3 regions of the Allobosea spartocytisi genome follow, and region 2 is predicted to be linked to each of the others. Evidence: predicted binding sites of a transcription regulator. Region 2 holds the regulator's gene; each other region holds the start of a gene.
What was found. Region 2 encodes HrcA, which represses chaperone genes, less so after heat shock. Its sites were predicted from a motif close to GTTAGCACTCNCNNNNNGNGAGTGCTAAC; they were not measured.

Region 1 (5,762 bases), on a different contig from region 2:
CGGCTCCAACGCCTCGGGCGGCCGGCGGCTCGCGACGGTCACATCGATGTTTTTACGGGCGAAGGCGTGGGCGAGGGCCTGGCCTATCCTGCCGAATCCTACAATCGCATAGCTCATGATACGTCTCCGATCCTTGTTGGTATTGTTTCCCCGGCCTTCAACGGCGCTGGGTCTTCATTCCGCAGTGTGGCGACCCGCGCGTAGGCGTCCGGCTGTGAACGACTTCCGCGCGGCCGGGCCGGCCGTCAGCACGGAAGTCGTTCCACCACGGACGCGCTGGTTGCCGCCGCTCGGCCGCTTCCCGCGATCGAGCGCGAATTCAGATGGCCGAGAAGCCGCCGTCGACGGACAATTCCAGCCCATTCACGAAGCTCGAATCGTCTGACGCCAGAAACAGCGCGACCGCCGCGATTTCCTCGGGACGACCCATCGTTCCCCGCGGGATCAGGGACTCGAACATCTGCTTCGCCTCCTCGGTGAGGACCTGGCTCTGCATCGGTGTGGCGATCGGCCCGGGGTGCAGCACGTTCACCCGGATATTCCTGCCCTTCAGCTCGTTGAGCCACCCGCGTGCGAACGCGTGCAATGTCGCCTTGCTCGCGGCGTAGACGCTGTAGCCGGGGAAGCCTTTCAACGAAGCAACCGACCCGGTCATGAAGATCGATCCGCCATCATTGAACAGCGGCAGCGCCTTTTGCACCGTGAACAGCGTGCCGCGCGCATTCAGGCCGAAGGTCGCGTCGAAATGCTGCTCGGTAATCTCGCCCAGCGGGACGGCTTCGCCCGTGCCGGCGCTCGCATACAGGACGTCGATCCTGCCCTTTTCCCGCTTGACCGTATCGAACAGGCGGTCGAGGTCGTCGAGATTGGCCGCGTCGCCGCGCACGCCGGTCACATTTCGGCCGATCAGCCCGACGGCCTCATCGAGCGCCTCCTGCCTCCGGCCGGTGATGAAGACATAGGCGCCTTCTTCGACGAACCGCTTGGCGCTCGCCAGCGCCATGCCGCTCGATCCACCCGTGATGACTGCAACCTTACCCTCAAGCTTTCCCATGACTTTTCCTTCAGGCTCCATCTTTGACTGATCGGGGAAGTTCCCCGAGAGCCTCGAGATGGGTCTGCCGGGGTCGGGCGTTGAGTGCGGAAGCGCGCAGATCGGTGGTGCGAAATTCATCCGGTCGGGCGACTGACGCCAACCGCGACGATCGGCGCCCGCCGTTCGGAATTGGCACGCGCCTGTCGGCATGGGCTATGATGTCCGCCCGACCGCCAACAATCGAGATGCGGGTCGATATGTTGAATCCGAGCTTTGGAAGGGGCACCACGCGGTGCCGGATTGCACCATGATCGACTGGGATGACGTTCGCTACTTTCTTGCCGCCGCCCGCGGAGGCTCGGTGCGGGCTGCCGCCAAGCATCTCCGGGTGAATCACTCGACCGTGCTGCGACGCATCGCTCAGCTCGAGGAACGCCTCGGGGCGCAGATGTTCGAAAAGCTGCCTTCGGGCTACCGCCTGACGGCGGCGGGCGAGGAGGTCCTCGAGCTCGCGGAACAGATGGAAGCGTCGTCGCACCAGTTGGAGACGCGCGTCTTCGGTCGCGACCAGAGCGCGCGCGGGCTGTTGCGGGTGACACTTCCGCCGTTCCTCGCCACACATCTGCTCATGCCGGATCTCGCCGACTTCGCGCATCTCCATCCGGACATCGAGATGGAAATCTCGTCGACCGGCGAGGTGGCGAATCTGACCAACCGAGAGGCCGACGTCGCGGTCCGCATCGTCACCGACCGCAAGACCCTGCCGCTCAATCTGCACGGCCTGATGGGACCGGAGCTGTTCAGCGGCGTCTACATCTCTCGTAAACGGCTGGCCGCGCGGCGTGCGGGCGCGCCTGATCCGATCCGGTGGATCGTCATAGACAGTCAGGGACTCCCGGCTTGGGCCCGCGCGGGAGAGGTTCACGCCACGGAAGTGCCGTTCAGGAGCCCGGACGCCGAGACGCAGATCGCCGCCGTGCAGAAAGGGATCGGGATGACGAAACTGCCGTGCTTCGTCGGAGATGCCGACCCTCTCTTGGTGAGAGTGCCGGGCACCGACCTGCCCATGCATGGGACGCTCTGGCTTCTCACGCAGGGGGAGACACGCAAGACGAAGCGTGTGCGGCTCTTCACCGAATTCGTATCCCGCAGGCTCGCCGCCTACGCTCCGCTTCTCGCGGGACTGTCCGTACCGGACGACTGACGCCCGGCAGATCGCCGGCGAAGCTTACAGTCGACAGCGGTCTCTAAGCGGACATCCTCAGCGCGCGACTTGGGTCGGCACCGGAAATCAGACCTCTCATTGGGAGCGTCAGCTTTCAGGCAAGCTCCCAATGTCCGCGTCTCTGACGGGCGAGAGGATCAAGCTCCGGTTGGCCGATGCCGGGCTCCTGGTCAGGCGCGGCCGCGCGAGCCTTCCCTCCGGCTGCCGGCGAATGCGGCGATGTCGGGCGCGAGAAGATCGTGCTTTTCCGCCCATGACGCGAACAAGCCGCGCGCCGTATCCGGCTCGATCTCGCCACGGATCGCCGCCAGGCAGGCCTTCAGCGCGAAGCCGTGGACCGCATCGCGCCTGCTCGCCGGCCAGTCGGCCAGGAACATGTAGGCCTCCATTGCAGAGCCGATCGCCGCCGGGTGCCCGAGCCCGGTTAGGATCACGACCGGCCTCTCGAAATCGTCGGATGTCATCATGCAGCCCTCCCTTGGTTGGGAGCGATTGCCAACATTGCCATAGCCATATCCTCCTGGAAGCAACATGGATCCGGTTTGGTTGAGCGCCGCGTCGAGCACCTTGCGCTGTCGGCGGCTGCAATGATGTTGGTAAGCCTTTTCTCCGGATCAAGCCCACCGAAACATCGACATTACTGGAGCCGGAATTCGCCGCTGACCGCACTGAGGTCGGCGGGGCCGATCAGGTCCTTGTGAGCCACGGTGATGCGGAACAGCTTGCCGTCGAGCTTGGCCTGCCAGAAGGCGAGGAACTTGTTGAGCTCGGGGAAGCGCGGGGCGAGGTCGTAGTCCTGCCAGATATATTCCTGCAGGATCGAAGGGTGGTCGGGCAGGCGGTAGAGAATCCCCGCGGTGGTCAGTCCATAGCCCGCGATCTGGCGGGCGAAGTCGGTCGAAGCCATTCCTTTCAGCTCCCTGGTTTCTCTGCGCCGATGGCAGCGCGTTTCCAACGCCTTGGCAAGCCGAAAGGTTGCGTTTGTGCTGCCTTTTCAGGCTGTTAGCACTCGGTCAAAAAAAGTGCTGCCAGCCTCTTGAAGGCAAAAATGGGGCAACCCAAATCATCGCGCGGGCACGGTGCCTTAGGGCTGCGCGGAACCTCGCCGCGAGACCCGCACAGGGCCGGCCCGCTTTGACATGTGACCGACATGGAAACTGGAGGAACTCATGAAGTTTCGGCCACTGCATGACCGCGTCGTCGTGAAGCGCATCGACGCCGAGGAGAAGACCAAGGGCGGGATCATCATCCCCGACACGGCCAAGGAAAAGCCGCAGGAGGGCGAGATCGTCGCCGTCGGCGCCGGCGCGCGCGACGAGACCGGCAAGCTCGTGCCGCTCGACGTCAAGGTCGGCGACCGCGTGCTCTTCGGCAAATGGAGCGGCACCGAGGTCAAGATCGATGGCCAGGACCTTCTGATCATGAAGGAGTCCGACATCATGGGCGTCGTCGAGGTGACCGCGACCCTCAAGCAGGCCGCCTGACGGGGCCTCTTCCAAACCACCAACCTGAAACCTCAAGTCTGAAGGAGTGAGGAATCATGGCTGCGAAGGACGTGAAGTTTTCGCAGGACGCGCGCGAGCGGATGCTGCGCGGCGTCGATACGCTGGCGAATGCCGTGAAGGTCACGCTGGGTCCGAAGGGCCGCAACGTCGTGATCGAGAAGTCGTTCGGCGCTCCGCGCATCACCAAGGACGGCGTCACCGTCGCCAAGGAAATCGAGCTGTCCGACAAGTTCGAGAACATGGGCGCCCAGATGGTGCGCGAGGTGGCGTCGAAGCAGAACGATGCCGCTGGTGACGGCACCACGACCGCGACCGTGCTCGCCCAGGCGATCGTCCGTGAGGGCGCCAAGGCGGTGGCCGCCGGCATCAATCCGACGGACCTGAAGCGCGGCATCGATCTCGCCGTCGAGGCGGTGACCAAGTCGCTCGGCGAGCATTCCAAGACCATCACCGGTTCGGAGGAGGTCGCGCAGGTCGGCACCATCTCCGCCAATGGCGACCGCACGATCGGCGAGATGATCGCCGAGGCGATGAAGAAGGTCGGCAACGAGGGTGTCATCACCGTCGAGGAAGCCAAGACCGCCGAGACCGAGCTCGACGTCGTCGAAGGCATGCAGTTCGATCGCGGCTACCTCTCGCCCTATTTCGTGACCAACACCGAGAAGATGGTCGCGGAACTGGAAGACCCCTACATCCTGATCCACGAGAAGAAGCTCTCGGGCCTCCAGACGATGCTGCCGCTGCTGGAAGCGGTCGTGCAGACCGGCAAGCCGCTGCTGATCGTGGCTGAGGATGTCGAGGGCGAGGCCCTGGCCACGCTCGTCGTCAACAAGCTCCGTGGCGGCCTCAAGATCGCCGCCGTCAAGGCTCCGGGCTTCGGCGACCGCCGCAAGGCCATGCTGGAGGACATCGCGATCCTCACCGGCGGCACCGCGATCAGCGAGGATCTCGGCATCAAGCTGGAGAACGTCACGCTCGACATGCTCGGCCGCGCCAAGAAGGTCCGCATCGAGAAGGAGAACACCACCATCGTCGATGGCGCCGGCAAGAAGGCCGAGATCGAGGCTAGGGTTGCGCAGATCAAGGCGCAGATCGAGGAGACCACCTCGGACTACGACCGCGAGAAGCTCCAGGAGCGTCTGGCCAAGCTCGCCGGCGGCGTCGCGGTGATCCGAGTCGGCGGCGCGACCGAGGTCGAGGTCAAGGAGAAGAAGGACCGCGTCGACGATGCCCTGAACGCCACCCGCGCCGCGGTGGAAGAAGGCATCCTGCCGGGCGGCGGCGTCGCCCTGCTGCGCGCGGTCAAGGCGCTCGAAGGGCTTGTGCCCGGCAATGACGACCAGAAGACCGGCGTCGAGATCGTCCGCAAGGCGATCACCGCGCCTGCCCGCCAGATCGTCGAGAATGCCGGCGGCGATGGCGCGGTCGTGGTCGGCAAGCTGCTGGAGTCGCAGGACTATGCCTGGGGCTACAACGCCCAGACCGGCGAGTATGGCGATCTGGTCAAGGCCGGCATCATCGACCCAACCAAGGTCGTGCGCACGGCGATCCAGGATGCGGCGTCGGTCGCAGGCCTGCTGATCACCACCGAGGCGATGATCGCCGAGGCGCCGAAGAAGGACCCGGCACCGGCCATGCCCGCCGGTGGCATGGACTATTGATACAGGGAGGGCGCTGCGGCTTTCGCGGCGCCCTCGGGCGCCCTCAACATTAAGCCGACGGAGGAGGCCATGCCGTTTTCATCCTTGACCGATCCCATCGACTTGGCCCGCGCCGAGGCTGCTCTCGAAAGGGCATGGGCGGAGCTCAAGCCGTCGCTTCCGCAAGGCGCAGACGAACGGGAGCGGAACAACCTCGCCTATATCGTGGCCTCGCTGGTCCCCCTGGCGCTCGACGAGGATGATCTGGCACAGCGTGCGATCGATCGGTTTCGCGAGAAGGCCTAAGCGAGAGGATCCGGGAAAAACGCCTCCATTCAGTTCATCTCCATCCTATT
Region 2 (5,762 bases):
GAGTCGAGGATCTGCTCGCTCATGTCGCGTGCGGCGACCGTGCCGGTCTGCTGGATCAGCCGGTCAGCCAGCGTCGACTTGCCGTGGTCGATATGGGCCACGATCGAGAAGTTGCGGATGTTGTCGATGGTACGGGTGCTCATGCGCGCGCCATAGCAGTGAAGCCGCGTTGCGCCAAGCGGTTGCGCGATTCAGGGGGCATCAAAGCCATGTGCTGGCGCGAGAACCACACCGGTCATCCCGGACAAGCCGCAAAGCGGCGCCGATCCGGGATCCATCCCTGAACCGTCATCGGAAACGCCCCGGCATGGACCCCGGGTCTCCCTTCGGTCGCCCGGGATGAAGGCGGAGGTTTTGGAGGCTTAAGAAAGCATCTTGCCAATTCCAATATATAAGAATTATTCTCACATTCATGGAATTCGAGAGCGACACCGATATCGACCGCCGGCTGGGTGAACGGCTCAAGGCCGCCCGGCAGCGCCACGGCCTGACGCTGGACGAGCTTGCCCAGCGCACCGGCGTCAGCCGCGCCATGATTTCGCGAATCGAGCGCGGCGAATCGAGTCCGACCGCGACGGTGCTGGTCCGGCTCGGCTCCGGGCTCGGGCTGTCGCTCTCCGCCCTGCTGGAGGACGAGGCCGGCACCGGGCCGCTGTCGCGCCGCGCGTCGCAACCGGTCTGGCGCGATCCGGCGAGCGGCTATCTGCGCCGCAACGTCTCGCCGCGCGGAACCGGCTCCAGCTTCGAGATCGTCGAGGTGGAATTGCCGGGGGGTGCTGAGGTCCGGCTCGACAGCGCTGCCGGCGCGCCGACGCTGGACCAGCAGATCTGGGTGCTGCGCGGCCGGCTCGACCTGACGGTCGAAGGCACAAGTCACGCTCTCGCCGAAGGCGATTGCCTGCAGATGCATCTGCGCGGCCCGATCACCTACCGCAATCCAGGCGCCGAGCCCGTGCGCTACGCCGTCATCCTCACCGCGGGCAGCGGTACTTTTCCGGGACATGCCGCATGAACGCTCTCGCCATGACCACCGCCATCGACATCCTCGACGCTCCGGCTGCTGAGGCCGCCTTGCCGGCGCTGGCCGAGATTCTGCGCGACTGCGTCGCCAACGGCGCCTCGGTCGGCTTCATGGACTGGAATACGGCCGCCGATTACGAGCGCTTCTGGCGCGATGTCGCGGCTGGCGTCGCGGGAGGACAGATCGTGCTGTTCGTCGCCCGCAATGCGGACGGGATCGTCGGCACGGCGCAGCTTCATCTGATCGGCAAGCCCAACCAGCCGCATCGCGCCGAGATCGCCAAGGTGCTGGTGCATTCCCGTGCGCGCCGGCAGGGGATCGGCGAGGCGCTGATGAGCCGGGCCGAGGCCATCGCCCGAGAAAGGGGACGCAACCTGCTGGTGCTCGACACGGATGAGAACGGTGCCGCGCGAAGGCTCTACAACCGGCTGGGCTGGACGGAGCTCGGCACCATCCCGCGCTTCGCGCTGATGCCGGACGGGGCCGAATGCGGCTCGACGTTTTTCTACAAGGATCTCGTCTGAGGACAGGCGTCATGCTCGGGCTCGACCCGAGCATCTCACGCCGGAAGAGGCTCCGGCGTCCTCTGGGAGAGTTTCTCGGGTCGCCGCTGCGCGCCCGCCCGAGAATGAAAGGCGGTCGCTCGGGCTGCCTCAGCCTTCCTTGGCCTCGCCGCGCACATAAGGCTCGACCGGGCCCTTGAGGGTGATCGTCATCGGCCGGCCGAAGCGGTCCTTGGCGGCGCCGGCCGCGACCTTCACCCAGCCTTCCGAGACGCAATACTCCTCGACATTGGTCTTCTCGACGCCCTTGAAGCGAATGCCGATGTCGCGTGCCAGCACGTCGGCATCATAGAAGGGGCTGTCCGGATTGACGGAGAGACGGTCGGGAAGCTGGTCGGACATGGCGGAACCTGCGATACGGAAACGATTGCTTTCCGCGCTCGATAGCCGCTTCCGCCCTCAAAGCCAACTCAGCGCTTCGCCCGGCCGCCCGCCTGCTCGATCAATTCAGCCACGGCTGCCTGTCCCCTCGCTCGAGCATGGGCAAGCGGCGTCAGGCCGTCGCGATCGGCGAGGTTCGGATCGGCGCCTGCGGCGAGGACGAGCCTCGCCACCTCCTGATGGCGCGGGCCGCCATCGCCGAGGATCACGATTTCCAAGAGGCAGGTCCAGCCGAGATCGTTGACGTGATTGACGTCGATGCCGCTGGTCAGGAGCAGCTTCACCGTCTCGACATGGGCGCGCTCGCAGGCCGGGATCAGCGCATTGCCGCCATAGCGGTTGCGCAAGCGCAGATCGGGCTTCAGCGGCAACATCGCCGCGATGATGTCCGTGCGGCCGGAGGCACCGGCGAGCAGCCAGGGCGTGTCGTGGTTGGCGGCCTGCGTGTTGGGGCTCGCACCGGCGGCGAGCAGGGCCCTGGCCATTTCGACATGGTTGCCGGCGACAGCGAGGAGGAGCGCCGTGCGGCCTTGCGAGTCGCGCGCTTCGAGATCGGCTCCCTTCGCGATCAGGGCCTTCACCTCGGCCGTTCTTCCGGATTCGGCAGCGGCGAGCAGATCGGAGGCGGCATGAGCGGCAGCGGTCGTCATCAGGCAAGCTCCAAGGGCTAAAGCCCGCAGCCAGTGCGTCACCGGCTGCCGTCCAGCAGGCGGCCAACGACCTTGGCGGTATAGTCGACCATCGGGACGATGCGGGCATAATTCAGCCGCGTCGGGCCGATGATGCCGACAACGCCGACGATACGCTGCTCGGCATCGCGGAAGGGCGCCGCCACCATCGATGAACCCGACATCGAGAACAGCTTGTTCTCCGAGCCGATGAAGATGCGGACGCCGTCGCCCTCCTCGGCGCGGGAGAGCAGATCGATCACGTCGGTCTGGGTCTCGAGATCGCCGAAGAGCATGCGGATGCGCTCCAGATCCTCCTGCGCCCTGAGATCGTCGAGCAGATTGGCCTGGCCGCGCACGATCAGGTGGCGATCGCCGCTCGGGCCCGAGGAGGTGGCGATGCCGCTTTCGACGAGGCGGGCGGTGAGCGCGTCGAGCTCACGCTCCATCAGCGCGCGCTGCGCCCCGATCTCGCCACGCACTTCGCCGAGCGTCTTGCCGAGGATGCGAGCATTGAGGAAGTTCGCGGCTTCCGTCAGGGCCGAGGCGGGCAGGCCCGGCGGCAAGGCGAGCAGGCGGTTTTCGACCGCGCCGTCTTCCGAAACCAGCACCACCAGGGCACGGGCAGGATCGAGCCGGACGAATTCGATGTGCTTCAGCCGCGGATCGGCCTTGGTGGTGACGACGACGCCGGCGCCGCGCGAGAGGCCTGACAGCAGCGCGGAAGCCTCCGTCAGTGTCTGGTCGAGGCTGTGATGACTCGCCGCCGCCCGGATCTGGGCCTCGATCCGCTTGCGCTCGTCGGATGTGAGGTTGCCGACCTCCATCATCGCATCGACGAAGAAGCGCAGCCCCCGTTCGGTGGGCAGGCGCCCCGCCGAGGTGTGCGGCGCATAGATCAGCCCGGCAAGCTCGAGGTCGGTCATGACGTTGCGCACCGTCGCGGGCGAGAGCGCCATCGGCAGCAGGCGGGCGATGTTGCGGGAGCCGAGCGGCTCGCCGGTCGTCAGGTAGCCGTCGACGATCTGGCGAAAGATCTCGCGCGAGCGCTGGTCGATCTCGACCAGGCTGCTCGTCGTCTCCGGGCGGGTTGTATGAGCGCTCATGAACCTCGGCTGCGAAATCGCGCACGTACCCTATTGTCGGCATGGCGGGCGCGCGGATCAAGAGGGCTATATGGCTCGCCCTGCCTTGCCCGGTGACGTGGGAGAGCCTACAAGCCGCCTCTCCCCGCAAGACAGGATCATTTCATGCGACCCTCCAAACGCGCCGCCGACGAGATGCGCAAGGTCACGCTCGAACGCGGCGTGGTGCGCTATGCCGAGGGTTCCTGCATGGTGACGTTCGGCGAGACCAAGGTGCTTTGCGCCGCGACCGTCGAGGAAAAGGGTCCGCCCTGGCTGCGCGGCACCGGCAAGGGCTGGGTCACCGCCGAATATTCGATGCTGCCGCGCGCCACGCATGAGCGCACGCGCCGCGAGGTCACCTCCGGCAAGCCCTCCGGCCGCACCCAGGAGATCCAGCGCCTCGTCGGCCGTTCGCTCCGCGCCGTGGTCGACCTGACCGCGATCGGCGAGCGCCAGATCGTCGTCGATTGCGACGTGATCCAGGCCGATGGCGGCACCCGCACGGCCTCGATCACCGGCGCCTGGGTCGCGCTGCACGATGCGCTGAAGTGGATGGAAGGCCGCAACCTGCTCAAGGGCACCAATCCGCTGAAGGACCATGTCGCCGCCGTCTCCTGCGGTATCGTCGCCGGGCAGCCCGTGATCGATCTCGACTATGTCGAGGATTCCGGCGCGCAGACCGACGCGAATTTCGTCATCACCGGCTCCGGCGGCCTCGTCGAGGTGCAGGGCACGGCCGAGGGCGCACCGTTCTCGGAAGAAGAACTGCTCGCGCTGCTCAAGCTCGCCAAGGGCGGCGTTTCCAAGCTCGTCGCGCTGCAAAAGGCCGCGGTGGCCTGACGATGACCACCCACCGCCTTCTCACCGGCAAGGTCGTGATCGCGACCCATAACCAGGGCAAGCTGCGCGAAATGCGCGACTTGCTGGCGCCTTACGGCATCGAACTGGTCTCGGCCGGGGAGCTCGGCCTGCCCGAGCCGGTCGAGGATGGCTACATGTTCTCGGAGAATGCGGCGATCAAGGCGATCGCCGCGACCAAGGCGAGTGGATTGCCCGCGCTCTCCGACGATTCCGGCGTCTGCATCGACGCGCTCGACGGCGCGCCCGGGCTGTTCTCGGCCAACTGGGCCGGGCCGGGCAAGGATTTCGCCCCGGCGATCGCCCGCGTCCAGATGGAACTCGCCAAGCGCGGCGCCCATGCGCCCGAGCAGCGCAAGGCGCATTTCGTCTCGGCGCTGGTCATCGCCTGGCCGGACGGGCACCAGGAATTGTTCGAGGGCCGCGTCTACGGCACGATCACCGAGCGGATCCGGGGCGCGGGCGGCTTCGGCTACGATCCGATCTTCCTGCCGGATGGCCATGACAAGACCTTCGGCGAGATGACGGCTGAGGAGAAGCACGGCATCCCGGCCGACGGTTCGCCCGGCCTGTCGCACCGCGCGCGCGCCTTCCATGCGCTCGCCGCCGCCTGCTTGAGGAAGCCGGGTTGAGCGCCCCGGCCGCCCTCGCCGAGCGGCCGCCGCTCCTGCATCCGACTGCGGATGCGGGCTTCGCCGTCTATGTGCACTGGCCCTTCTGCCTGGCGAAGTGCCCCTATTGCGACTTCAACAGCCATGTCCGGCTGCAGCCACCCGACCAAGCCCGCTACATCGCCGCCTTCCGTCGCGAGATCGCGCATCGCGCCGCGCTGGTGCCGGGCCGCACGGTGTCCTCGATCTTCTTCGGCGGCGGCACGCCCTCGCTGATGGAGGGCCGCACCGTCGGCGCGATCCTCGACGCCATCGGCGAGCATTGGGCGGTCGATTCCAACTGCGAAGTGTCCCTCGAAGCCAATCCGACCAGCGTCGAGGCCGGGCGCTTCCGCGATTTCCGGGCGGCCGGCGTCAACCGCGTCTCGCTCGGCGTGCAGGCGCTGAACGATGCCGATCTCAAGGCGCTCGGCCGGATGCATTCGGCTGAGGAAGCACTGGCGGCGGTGGCGATCGCGCGCCAATATTTCGAG
Region 3 (5,762 bases), on a different contig from region 2:
GAGCGCCTTCGGCGGCGGTCTCGCCATCCTCGGCATTCCGCTGCTGGCGATGGTCACCACACCGCAGAACGCCGCGATCATGGTCTCGATGCTGGTCTCGCTGATGGACCTGATGGCGCTACAACGCTTCGGGCGCGACACCTGGTCGAAGCCCGACCTGGTCTGGTTGCTGCCGGGCCTCGTCCTCGGCATCGGGCTTGGCTATCTCGTCTTCATCCGGATCGACCCGCGCATCGTCAACCTGATGATCGGCGTCGTGACGTTGCTGTTCACCGCGCATTGGTTCCTGAGGGGGCGCCTCGCCCCGCCCGGCAACCGCCCGGTTTCACCGGTGCTGGCCCTCGCCGCGGGCACGGCCTCCGGCTTCACCACCTTCGTCGCCCATGCCGGCGGGCCACCCGTCGCGATGTATCTGCTCGCCCGCGGCCTGCCGAAAACCCTGTTCGTCGGCACGACGGTGGCGATCTTCACCCTCGGCAACTGGCTAAAGCTGCCGCCCTATTTCAGCCTCGGCCTGAAACATACCGAGGCGCTCTGGGGCGCGCTGGCGCTGGCTCCCGCCGTGCCGATCGGGATCTGGCTCGGGCGCGTGCTGCATGATCGGCTCGAGCAGAAGGCCCTGTTCCTCTGGTGCTACGCCCTGCTCGCAGTCGCCGCGCTGAAGCTCACCGCCGATGCTGCGCTCGCCCTGATGCGATAGCGGCATGGCGGAATGCGGCGGCCCCTCTAGGCGCGATACCGGTTTATCCCTAGAGCCGTCGTCATGACCGCGCTCCCGCCGATCCGCCTTGCCCGCGACACCGATTCCGAGCCTCTCGCCACGCTGATCGCGGCGAGCTTCGCCGAATATCCGAACTGCCATTTCGTCTGGGAGGAATTCCCGGAGTTGCGGCAGCCGGCGACGGCCTTCGCCAACAAGGGCGGCAAGCTCTGGATCGTCGACGCGCCGGATGGCGGCATCGCCGGCTCGCTCGGCGCCACGCCGCTGCCCGAGCAGAACGCCGTCGAGCTCACCAAGGTCTATGCCGACCCGGCCTTTCGCGGCACCGGGCTGGCGCAGGCGCTTTTCTCGGAGGCGCTGGCTTTCGCCAAGGCAGGCAACTTTGCCGAGATGATGCTGTGGTCTGACACGCGCTTCGCGCGCGGCCACCGGTTCTACGAGAAGCTCGGTTTCCGGCGCTGGCCGGGCGAGCGCTATCTCGCAGACGTCTCCGCCACCTGGGAATATCATTTCCGCAAGCCGCTCAGCTGCGTGTCATGACCTGGTCGACGGCGCTGCGCGCCGCCCTGGGCATCGCCCTGCTCACCGCCATGGACGCGGTGCTGAAGGGGCAGATGCACAAGCATCCCTTCGTGCTGGCGCTGTTCATGCGCTTCGCCATGGGCGGGCTCTGCGCGCTCGTCGTCCTGGCGATCGCCCGGCCCGCGAGGCCGACGCGCGACAGCCTGATCGGCAATCTCGCCCGCATCCCGCTGGTGGTGCTCACCGCCGGCAGCTTCTTCTATTCGGTCTCGGTGCTGCCGCTGGCCGAGGCGCTGACGCTCTCCTTCCTCGCCCCGGTCTTCGTCGCGCTGCTGGGCGGGCTTCTGCTCAAGGAGAAGATCGACAAGCGCGTGCTGCAGGCGCTCGCCTTCGGCCTCGCGGGCATGCTGGTGATGGTCTGGCCGCGGCTGCAGGGCCATGTCAGTGGCGCGGGGCTCGGCGTCGCCGCCGCCCTGTTCTCGGCCGTGAGCTATGCCTTCAACCTCATCCTGCTCAGGCGCATCGCGATGCGCGAGCACCCGACGGTGATCGTCGCCTTCCAGAATGTCGGCCCTGCTCTCTGCCTCGCCATCCCGGCGGCAACCGTCTTCGTGCCGATGGCGGCGATCGACCTCGCGATCTATCTCGGCGCCGGCATCCTCGGCGTCGCCGGTCATCTGACGCTGACCTCGGCCTATGCCCGGGCGGCGGCCTCGAAGCTCGCGGCGATCGAATACACCGCGCTGATCTGGGCGAGCCTGCTCGGCTTCCACCTCTTCGGCGAGGTGCCGCTCTACACGACCTATGCCGGGGCGGTGCTGATCGTAGCGGGAGCGGTGGCAGTCAGCCGGCGCTAGGCCTCGCCGGGAATACGACGCAGGTCTCGGTGCCATGCGCGAGCAGCTTGCCGCGCTCGTCGACGAGCTTGCCCTCGGTCGTGATGACCGTGCCGCCGCGATGGATCAGCTTGCCCTCGCAGCGGACCGTGCCGCTCTCCGGCATGACCGGGCGGACATAGTTCAGCTTCATCTCCAGCGTGGTGTAGCCCTCGCCCGGCTTCAGCGTCGCATGCGCGGCGCAGGCCATGGCGGAATCGAGGATCGTCGCCGTCCAGCCGCCATGGATCGTGCCGAGCGGGTTGAAGAAGCGCGGCGACGGCCGGCCGACGAAGACGACCCGGCCCTCATCCGCCTCGACCAGGTCGAAATCCATGGTCTGCGCGAAGGGCGGGGCCGGCTGCGAGCCATCGATGATGCCGCGCAGGAAGCTCAGGCCGTCGCCGGCGGTCAGCACTTCGCGGGACACCACTCCGAAGGTTCGATCCATGGCCGCTTCTCCAATCGTGTATCTGCACGATAGAGAGAGCCTGACTGTACCGTCAACCGGGCCGCCGGAGATCATGCCGCGAAAAGCGGGAGACGTGTTCTAAAGCCCTCATCCTGAGGAGTGCCGTATTTTTCAGGCAAGGTTCTTAGCGTGTCTCGCGTGCCGCGCGGCGCAGCGCCTTCAGCCCGTCGCGGGTCTCGCGCCAGCGCTCTTCGCCGAAGCCGCCCTCGATCTTGTCCTGCGCCGCCCGCCAGAACGGGATCGCCGCCGCGATCGCAGCCCGGCCCTTCTCCGTCACCGCATAGACGGAGGCGCGGCCGCGGCACTCGACCGGCTCGACCATGCCCTCGGCCGCCAGAAGCTGGAGATTGCGGGTCAGCGACGTCCGCTCCAGCGCGAAGCGCTCGGCCAATTCGGTGACCGACTTCCATTGCCCGGTGCTCAGCGCCGAGAGCAGCACGAACTGGGTGATCTTCAGCCCGCTCGGCCGCATCGCCTCGTCATAGGCGCGGGTGACGGCGCGCGCCGTCATGCGGATGTGCAGCGCCACGCAGGAGCGGGCGATCTCATCGAGACGGGGGTCGGGCGCGGGAGGGGTCGCGGATGTCGTCATGTCGCCATCTTAACGTGTTCTGCCCTTTACCGCAGCCGGAAGGCTAAGGGCTGCGTCCGGAGCGTTCACTTTATCGCTCGCGGCTTTCTTGACTCTCCGGACACCCGCGCCTATCTCCGCGCTATCTGTTAGCACTCCCAACAGGTGACTGCTAACAGCCTCCCCCGGGAGCCCATCAGCGGCGCCCGAAACGAATAAGACCGAGAGGAAGACAGAACCATGAAGTTCCGTCCTTTGCATGACCGCGTCGTGGTCCGTCGCCTGGATGGCGAAGAGAAGACCAAGGGTGGCATCATCATCCCCGAGACCGCCAAGGAAAAGCCCCAGGAGGGCGAGGTCATCGCCGTCGGTTCCGGCGCGCGCGATGAGGCCGGCAAGCTCGTTCCGCTCGACGTCAAGAAGGGCGACCGCGTCCTGTTCGGCAAGTGGTCGGGCACCGAGGTCAAGATCGATGGTCAGGACCTCCTGATCATGAAGGAATCCGACATCATGGGCGTCGTCGGCTGATAGCCGCCTGACCGCTCTCTTCCGTTTCAAGTTCAAGGAGTAGCTCTCATGGCTGCCAAAGACGTCAAATTCGGCACTGAAGCCCGCGACAAGATGCTGCGCGGCGTGGATATCCTCGCCAACGCCGTGAAGGTCACGCTCGGTCCCAAGGGCCGCAACGTCGTGATCGAGAAGTCGTTCGGCGCGCCGCGCATCACCAAGGACGGCGTCACCGTCGCCAAGGAGATCGAGCTTTCCGACAAGTTCGAGAACATGGGCGCCCAGATGGTCCGCGAAGTCGCTTCGCGCCAGAACGACCATGCCGGCGACGGCACCACCACCGCCACGGTTCTCGCCCAGGCGATCGTCCGTGAAGGCGCCAAGTCGGTTGCGGCCGGCATGAACCCGATGGACCTGAAGCGCGGCATCGACCTGGCCGTCGAGGCCATCGTCGCCGACCTCAAGAAGAACTCCAAGAAGGTCACGTCCAACGCGGAAGTCGCGCAGGTCGGCACCATCTCGGCGAACGGCGACGAGTCGGTCGGCAAGATGATCTCGACCGCGATGCAGAAGGTCGGCAACGAGGGTGTCATCACCGTCGAGGAAGCCAAGACCGCCGAGACCGAGCTCGACGTCGTCGAGGGCATGCAGTTCGACCGCGGCTATCTCTCGCCGTACTTCATCACCAACTCCGAGAAGATGATCGCGGAGCTGGACGACCCCTACGTCCTGATCTTCGAGAAGAAGCTGTCCTCGCTCCAGGCGATGCTGCCGATCCTCGAGGCCGTCGTGCAGACCGGCAAGCCGCTGCTCATCATCGCCGAGGACGTCGAGGGCGAGGCCCTGGCCACGCTCGTCGTCAACAAGCTCCGTGGCGGCCTGAAGGTCGCGGCCGTCAAGGCTCCGGGCTTCGGTGATCGCCGCAAGGCCATGCTCGAGGACATCTCGATCCTGACCGCCGGTCAGATGATCTCGGAAGACCTCGGCATCAAGCTCGAGACCGTGACCCTCCAGATGCTCGGCCGCGCCAAGAAGGTGCGCATCGAGAAGGAGAACACCACGATCATCGACGGCGCCGGCAAGAAGAAGGACATCGAGGCTCGCGTCGGCCAGATCAAGGCCCAGATCGAGGAGACCACCTCGGACTACGACCGTGAGAAGCTCCAGGAGCGTCTGGCCAAGCTCGCCGGCGGCGTCGCGGTCATCCGCGTCGGCGGCGCGACCGAGGTCGAGGTCAAGGAGAAGAAGGACCGCGTCGACGATGCCCTGAACGCCACCCGCGCCGCGGTGGAAGAAGGCATCCTGCCGGGCGGCGGCGTCGCCCTGCTGCGTTCGCTCCAGGCCGTCAAGTCGATCAAGACCGTCAACGACGACCAGAAGACCGGCGTCGAGATCGTCCGCAAGGCGATCATGGCCCCGGCCCGCCAGATCGTCGACAACGCCGGCGATGACGGCGCCGTCGTGATCGGCAAGCTGCTCGAGTCGAAGGACTACACCTACGGCTACAACGCCCAGACCGGCGAATACGGCGATCTGGTCAAGGCCGGCATCATCGACCCGACCAAGGTCGTGCGCACGGCGATCCAGGACGCGGCTTCGATCGCGGGCCTGCTGATCACCACCGAGGCGATGGTCGCCGACCTGCCGAAGAAGGAAGCTCCGATGCCCCCGATGGGCGGCGGCGGCATGGGCGGCATGGACTTCTGAGGAAGTCCAGACGCCCAAAGCGTCAAAGTGCCGAAGCCGGGCAAGCCCGGCTTCGGTGGCGGCATGGACTTCTGAGGAAGTCCAGCTTCTCGCAAGCTATCGAGAAGGCCCGGCGCAAGCCGGGCCTTTTTCGTTTGCGTGATTTTCCAAAGCAGCAAGCGAGGGAGCCGACGCTCCCCTGCGGCCATGCGTCCCAAGCGGCCCGCTTGGGAGCCGATGAGATGTCATCATCCCCTCTCCTCGCCTATAAAAGCGGCAAGCGCCTCCGCAACGGATGCGCGAACATGCAAAAACCGATCGGGAGAGGCCCATGAAGACCTCCAAATTCCTCACAGGCGTCGCTTTCACCGCCACGCTGCTGGCGTCGCAGATCGCTCGCGCCGACAT

Region 1: a site for HrcA is predicted at 3,263-3,291, ahead of groES (co-chaperone GroES). Genes of this name have one in related genera too.
Region 3: a site for HrcA is predicted at 3,310-3,338, ahead of groES (co-chaperone GroES). Genes of this name have one in related genera too.

Annotation. Positions count from the first base shown of each region.
Region 1 covers NZ_JACXWY010000008.1:103,091-108,852, reverse strand. The annotation lists gene IED13_RS14825 (NADPH-dependent F420 reductase) at 1-117, opposite strand, end outside; gene IED13_RS14820 (SDR family NAD(P)-dependent oxidoreductase) at 320-1,054, opposite strand; gene IED13_RS14815 (LysR family transcriptional regulator) at 1,344-2,240, shown strand; gene IED13_RS14810 (DUF982 domain-containing protein) at 2,432-2,725, opposite strand; gene IED13_RS14805 (usg protein) at 2,899-3,168, opposite strand; gene groES (co-chaperone GroES) at 3,431-3,745, shown strand; gene groL (chaperonin GroEL) at 3,802-5,427, shown strand; gene IED13_RS14790 (hypothetical protein) at 5,497-5,712, shown strand; gene IED13_RS14785 (hypothetical protein) at 5,666-5,762, shown strand, end outside.
Region 2 covers NZ_JACXWY010000003.1:129,569-135,330, forward strand. The annotation lists gene lepA (translation elongation factor 4) at 1-143, opposite strand, end outside; gene IED13_RS05975 (helix-turn-helix domain-containing protein) at 413-1,012, shown strand; gene IED13_RS05980 (GNAT family N-acetyltransferase) at 1,009-1,545, shown strand; gene IED13_RS05985 (DUF3297 family protein) at 1,675-1,926, opposite strand; gene IED13_RS05990 (ankyrin repeat domain-containing protein) at 1,995-2,615, opposite strand; gene hrcA (heat-inducible transcriptional repressor HrcA) at 2,654-3,739, opposite strand; gene rph (ribonuclease PH) at 3,884-4,600, shown strand; gene rdgB (RdgB/HAM1 family non-canonical purine NTP pyrophosphatase) at 4,603-5,250, shown strand; gene hemW (radical SAM family heme chaperone HemW) at 5,247-5,762, shown strand, end outside.
Region 3 covers NZ_JACXWY010000014.1:4,144-9,905, forward strand. The annotation lists gene IED13_RS19535 (sulfite exporter TauE/SafE family protein) at 1-700, shown strand, start outside; gene IED13_RS19540 (GNAT family N-acetyltransferase) at 764-1,261, shown strand; gene IED13_RS19545 (DMT family transporter) at 1,258-2,100, shown strand; gene IED13_RS19550 (PaaI family thioesterase) at 2,087-2,569, opposite strand; gene IED13_RS19555 (MarR family winged helix-turn-helix transcriptional regulator) at 2,715-3,182, opposite strand; gene groES (co-chaperone GroES) at 3,402-3,689, shown strand; gene groL (chaperonin GroEL) at 3,738-5,375, shown strand; gene IED13_RS19570 (branched-chain amino acid ABC transporter substrate-binding protein) at 5,686-5,762, shown strand, end outside.